Regions from separate parts of the Lacinutrix sp. MEBiC02595 genome, predicted to be linked through region 2. Evidence: riboswitches for the same ligand, from Rfam matches in the RefSeq annotation. Region 2 holds a riboswitch; the other holds the start of a gene.
The links. Region 2 has a riboswitch for S-adenosylmethionine ahead of ACVCZW_RS06020 (O-acetylhomoserine aminocarboxypropyltransferase/cysteine synthase family protein). Riboswitches for the same ligand answer to the same signal wherever they lie in the genome.
Positions count from the first base shown of each region.

Region 1: another riboswitch for S-adenosylmethionine. It lies ahead of ACVCZW_RS06905 (Na+/H+ antiporter NhaC family protein); the one in region 2 lies ahead of ACVCZW_RS06020 (O-acetylhomoserine aminocarboxypropyltransferase/cysteine synthase family protein).

Region 1 covers NZ_JBSHNU010000201.1:120,308-123,731, forward strand. The annotation lists gene ACVCZW_RS06890 (N-acetyltransferase) at 1-262, opposite strand, end outside; gene ACVCZW_RS06895 (alpha/beta hydrolase) at 381-1,043, shown strand; gene ACVCZW_RS06900 (lytic transglycosylase domain-containing protein) at 1,101-2,030, shown strand; SAM-I-IV-variant riboswitch at 2,190-2,285, shown strand; gene ACVCZW_RS06905 (Na+/H+ antiporter NhaC family protein) at 2,332-3,424, shown strand, end outside.
Region 2 covers NZ_JBSHNU010000200.1:40,454-43,877, reverse strand. The annotation lists gene thrA (bifunctional aspartate kinase/homoserine dehydrogenase I) at 1-299, opposite strand, end outside; gene ACVCZW_RS06020 (O-acetylhomoserine aminocarboxypropyltransferase/cysteine synthase family protein) at 327-1,619, opposite strand; SAM riboswitch class I at 1,741-1,863, opposite strand; gene ACVCZW_RS06015 (hypothetical protein) at 1,971-3,424, opposite strand, start outside.

The DNA.
Region 1 (3,424 bases), on a different contig from region 2:
ATTGCCTATTTTTTCTAATAAACTTGGCTATTTCCGGACTGGTAGGAACAACGCTTAGGTTTCTTTCTTCAATATTTTTTAGAACAAGTACTATAAATTCATTTTGAAAATCTTCAGAAAATAAGTTTTCAGGAATTATAAGTTTGGTTAAAAATATTTTTCTTTCTTGAAGGGAATATTCAATTTTTGCTAATTCATCTTCAATTTTTAATTCATATTGACGTAAGAAGTCATTATCAATTAATTCAGCTGCATCAATCATAATTAATTTGTTTTAATTCAATAGAAAAATAAGGAGTCAAAACTTTTTTGCATAGTTTTGTGCAGTAAATTTACGAAAATTAATCGGTTATTTATAGTTATTAAGAACTTAAAAACTAATGAATCAAGAACTTATACATGTGTATTTAATGCCTGGAATGGCTGCTAATCCTACTATTTTTGAAAATATAAAATTGCCAGAAGACCAGTTTCAAATACATTGGTTAGAATGGGTAATTCCTCATAAAAATGAATCTATAAGTGATTATGCAAAACGTATGACGCTTTTTATTAAAGAGGATAATGTGGTTTTACTAGGTGTTTCTTTTGGAGGTATCTTAGTGCAAGAAATGAGTAAGCATATTAAGCTACGAAAACTTTTTGTTGTATCTTCTGTGAAAACTATGCATGAGTTGCCAAAACGTATGAAACTTGCAAAGCATACCAAAGCTTATAAAATTTTACCAACTAGTTTAGCTGGTAATATAGATGCCATAGCAAAATATACATTTGGTAAAAGTGTGGCGAAAAGAGTAGAGCTTTATAAAAAATATATGTCAGTAACTAGCACTGCCTATTTAGATTGGGCAATTGAGCAAGTAGTATGTTGGCAGCAAGATAAACCAATACCAGGAGTGATTCATATTCATGGGGATAAAGACATGGTTTTTCCATATAAACATATTACAGATTGTATCACTGTTAAAGGAGGAACGCATATCATGATTATTAATAAATATAAGTGGTTTAATGAAAATTTGCCAAAATTGATATTACAGTAATTTCTGGCGTAAATTTTGCTAGATATTATTTAACTTTATAAAAAAAAATCAAGGACTATGAAAAGGATTAAAAATGCACTCGCACTAGTTGGGTTATTTGGGATATGCGGGATGTGTGTTTTTGCATTGCAAGATGCGCCAACGGATGAGAATTTTGAAAAAAAGATAATAAACGATTATAACGTTTACGCGTTACAAGTCCCTAGTTATTTGGATTTTGCAGGAGAGCAAGTCCCATTACATAATCCAGATATTTTAGAACGTATGGATAGAGAATTGTTAGTAAATACATACTGGCAATCTAATGGGTTTTTAATGTTTAAACGTGCACGAAAATACTTTCCTATAATAGAACCTATTCTTGCAAAACATGGTATTCCTGACGATTTTAAATACTTAGCAGTTATTGAGAGCGGACTAACAAATGCAAGATCACATGCTGGAGCAAGTGGGGTTTGGCAAATAATGAAAGGTACCGGAAGAGAATATGGTTTAGAAGTAAATGATAATGTAGATGAACGCTATAATATTGAATTAGCAACAGAGGTTGCTTGTGTGTACTTAAAAAAATCTAAAGAGAAATTAGGCTCTTGGACGCTTGCAGCTGCTGGATATAATGCTGGAATGGCTGGAATGGCACGAAGGTTAAAAGAACAAGATGTCTCTGGTTATTACGATTTACTTTTAGGAGAAGAAACGGGGCGTTATGTATTTAGAATTGTGGCATTAAAAGAAATTTTAAGTCATCCAGATAAATATGGTTTTAATTTTAGAGATAAAGATCTTTATAGTTATATACCTACTTATAAAGTAGAAGTAGATACTGTGGTAACCGATTTTGCAAGTTTTGCTAAAGGATTTGGTATAAACTACAAAATTCTTAAAATACACAATCCGTGGTTGCGTGAACCAAAATTAAATAACGCATCTAGAAAAAAATATTTAATAGATATTCCGCGTGAAGGGTATTATAAAACGAACCCTTAAATAAATAGGTGTTTATAAAAAAAGGAATAGCTTTAAGTGTAAAGCTATTCCTTTTTTTTGTTTAAAAATGAAGCAATCTTTCATTTACTAAATAGTTTGTTAAAATTATCTAATTTAAGGGCGTACCAAGTATTTATTCCTATATATTTGCCGACTTAAATTAATTATCAAGAATCTCGAAAGGAGATAGCAACCTGCAATAACAAGCAAGGTGCTAAAGCGATAAGCCAATATTTTGGAAAAAATGTTAATTCAATTTCTTCTCTATTTGCTTTTTGTCTTCTTAACATTAAAAAGAAAAATGGCAAAACCTAATCACATTACACCAAGTTTTAAAGCACTAATTCCCTTATTTGTATTTGTATTTACTTTTTTAGGCGTTGGTTTATACCAAAACGACTTTTATGCACTTCCAGCTCCTATAGCAGTTATCTTGGGTATTATAGTCGCCTTTTTAATGTTTAAACAATCGGTTAACTCTAAAATTAAAACCCTTTTAAAAGGCTGTGGAGATGATAAAATACTAACCATGTGTTTAATCTATTTATTAGCAGGAGCTTTTGCGGCTATTACTAAAGCTACAGGAAGTGTGGATGCTATTGTAAATCTAGGTTTAGACTTTATAGCTATTGAGTATATTTATTTTGGTGTGTTTATTATTGCAGCTTTTTTATCTGTTTCTACGGGAACCTCAGTAGGTGCGATTGTTACCTTAGCACCAATTGTTATAGGAATTGCAGATCAAGGAGGAACATCGCTAGCAGTACTTTGTGGTGCATTACTAGGTGGTTCTATGTTTGGAGATAATTTGTCGGTAATATCTGATACTACTATTGCAGCAACACAATCTCTGGGTTGTAAAATGAGTGATAAGTTTAAAGAGAATATAAAAATAGCACTTCCAGCAGCTATTATTACTTCTATAATTTTAGTGGTTCAAGGTTTTGATTTGGAAAGTAATATTACGGAAGATGTAATTTACAACTACTCTGTAATAAAAATACTACCTTATATTTTAGTTATTATACTTTCCGTTTTTGGAGTAAATGTTTTTGTAACCCTTCTTTTAGGAATTATTTCTGGAGGTATATTAGGCTTGTTTTATGGAGACTTTACACTGATAGAATCTACCAAAATTGCATATTCTGGGTTTACTAGTATGACCGAAATATTTTTACTTTCTTTATTAACAGGAGGTTTGGCTGCTTTAGTAGAAAAAAATGGAGGAATAGAGTATGTTTTAAATAAAATTAAAACCTTAATTAAAAGTAAAAAATCTGCTCAATTTGGTATTGCAGGCTTAGTAAGTACCATAAATGTTGCTATTGCTAATAATACGGTATCTATTATTATAGCGGGGTCTATTGCTAAAACTATTAATGATGAATATGCTT
Region 2 (3,424 bases):
TTTCCGGGAATATTGAATGCTAAAACAGTATATTTATTAGTATCAATTACTTTATCTGGCCCAATGACATCGCTCCACCAACCATCTTTCCCAGTTACATTACTATTTCCTGTAAGCGCATGATTCACCAATACAATTGGTGCTTGATGTAAAGGTTGTCCGAAAATTTGATACGACAATTCCACATCCTGATTCACGCCAGAAGCAAGTTGGAAACCAGAAATTTTTATGTAATGCAATGCAGCCATTATTACGTTTGGAGTAGTTAGAAATGCTACGCAAAAAATATTACGCCGCATTTATTTATGAACACGAATGAAGATGTATTAAGCCAGAACTGTTTTCTTTAAAACTTGAAAAGCTTCTTTTAAATCTGCTTTTAAGTCTTCAATATTTTCAATCCCAACAGACAAACGAATTAAATCTTTTGTAACTCCTGCTGATTCTTGAATTTCATCACTTAGCTGCTGGTGCGTTGTACTTGCTGGATGAATAATTAAGGATTTTGTATCGCCAATATTAGCCAGTAAAGAGAAAAGTTTTGTCGTATCTGCAATTTTTTTAGCAGACTCATAACCGCCATCTACGCCAAAAGTTACCACACCACTTTGTCCGTTTGGCAAATACTTTCTAGCCAAGTCTCTATATTTACTAGTTTCCAATCCTGGATAATTCACCCAATTTACTTCAGGTTGTTCTTGTAACCATTTTGCTAATTCGAGTGCATTTTGACTATGTTTCTTAATACGTAATTCTAAAGTCTCTAAACCTTGAATGATTTGAAAAGCATTAAAAGGACTCAATGCAGCACCATAATCACGAAGACCTTCAATTCGAACTTTTGCAATAAAAGCTGCTGCTCCAATAGCTTCGCTATATACTAAACCATGATAACCTGCAGAAGGCTCTGTGAATTCCGGGAATTTTCCGTTCGTCCAATCAAAAGTTCCAGCGTCGATAATAATTCCGCCAAGGGAAGTTCCGTTACCAGTAATATATTTTGTTAGCGAGTGAATTACAATGTTTGCACCATATGCTATTGGATTTAATAAATATGGAGTTGCCACGGTATTATCTACAATTAAAGGCACTTTACTACTTTTAGCTTCTTTAGAAATAGCTTCTAGATCTAAAACATCTAATTTTGGATTCCCTAAAGATTCTACAAAAAACGCTCTTGTATTCTCTTGGGTTGCATTTTTAAAATTTTCGGCATCAGAAGGATCTACAAAAGTGGTTGTAATACCGTGTCTTGGTAGCGTAACACTTAATAGATTATAGGTTCCTCCATACAAACTGCTCGATGCCACAATATGATCCCCTGCTTTTAAAAGTGTAAGTAATGTTGTAGAAATAGCTGCTGTTCCAGAAGCTGTTGCTACTGCTGCAATTCCGCCTTCCAAGGCAGCTAATCGTTGTTCTAAAATATCGTTTGTAGGATTATTTAATCGGGTATAAATAAAGCCTGGAACCGAAAGATTGAATCTTCCTGCTGCATCATCCGAATCGTTAAAAACATAAGATGTTGTTTGATAAATTGGAACGGCTCTGGTTCCTCCTGTTTTACTAACGTCGTGTCCTGCGTGCAACGCTTTGGTTGCGAATTTTTGTGTACTCATTTTTCTAAGTTTTTTTGAATTAAAATAAATTAAACCAAAAGCCAAATAAGCCTCGTTAGAAGCGTACTTAATAGAAAAATGTTAAAAAGAAAATACTAATTACAGATGGGTAATTAGATTTGAGTTATCTATCCAATATTTCGATTAATGAATCGAAAATTAAGTAGAATTTAGCACCTTCTTAGTAAATCTAAGGGTTGCTAAGGCTTCAACGAGTCTATCTCTCCGCCTTTCTTGATAACATTTCAGTAAGTGTTTGAACTTTGTGAGCACAAATATTGCATCACAAAAGTTTAATATCCAAATTTTTAAAGCTTTTTTTATTTCTTTTTTTTGAAATCAGATAAAAATCTAAGCATAGTTTTCAATATACTTGTCTTTGATAACCTGACCTACAGGCTTATTTTCAATTTTACTTTCCAGCCAAGAAATAATATCTAAATATAAAAATGCACGACGTTCATACGGATGATCTTCATATTGTTTTAAAACTTCTAATAGTTTTTTAAACTCTTTTTTAAGGTCTTGCGGATAAATATCTTGTAAACCTCTAATGAATTTTATCATCTCTTTTTGCACTTCATGCAAATCATTCATCTTGATTAAAAATTTATAAGTACTTCTTAACAAGGTTTCTAAATGATAATCTAAACCCGCTTCATAATGCGCAACAAGATTTAAAACTCTAGAAAAACAGAGCAAATCTTCTCGCATGGAAAGTGTTTTATTGGATATAATTTTATCTAAATATTTAATACATTCTTTATTATTCCCTGCTCCAAAATGCATACTTGCAAACTTGTAATAGAAAACCATTTTATGGTGTGCATCAATTTTAGTTTTGAATGGAATTAGCTCCTTTTCTATTTGAGGAATAAGCGACAAACCTTCGTCAAAACTACCATCGATAAAGTGTCCATTTATTTTATGAAAATTAGTATATAGAAAAACTAAGCTTGCTACATTTTCGTCTTTAGGGAAGTTTTCTGCATGAACTGCAGATTGAAACTCGTTTAGTTTTTCAAGAAATTTGGGTTTATTTCTAATAAAAAATATAGCCTCTAAAAGATAGTTATTTCCTTTTAAAAAGAAAACTGGATTTAGATTTATCATACTTGGATTCTGATAAAATAAATCCACCCATTTGGAAGCATATTTATAACAATTTAAAAAATCTTGTAACAAAAAGCTATACCATAAATGCGCTTTATAAAACCATAATTTCTCTCTAAAACCTACTTTAGCTATATTAAATTTGGGAAGCCTTTTATTAAAATAATCGGTTACTAAAAGGCTTTCTTCTTCGTTTTTAACATAACCTGTTTTTAAGATTATACTATATAATTGAAGTGATAAATTCGACAATTTACTAGCAATAACATTTAACGAACTAATCTCTTTTGCTTGCATTGCCAATGCATCTGCACGTGTACTTATACTTCGCGTAATGTATTGGGATTCGATTATTTTTTCTAATTCAATAATCTCAAAAGCAGCATTTTTTTCTTCGTTAACAATTGCCAACTCTTTTGCCTTATCCAGAATTTTTAGACTTTGTTTATACAATCCTTTATGATATAGAATAGACGCAAAATCTAACTGCTCTCTAATTTGAGAACGTATATTTTGATGGGAAGGATTTAATTTTAAACTTATTAAAATCTGCTTGTACAAATGCGCTTTTACATTAGCAACCTGTTGTTTTTTAACAATACCGCTTTTAATAATGGAAGCCTCGTCATACGTTGGGGCCTTATCTAACAGGTTAAACAATTTTAAAAACTTAGAATCTGAATTTACTCCAA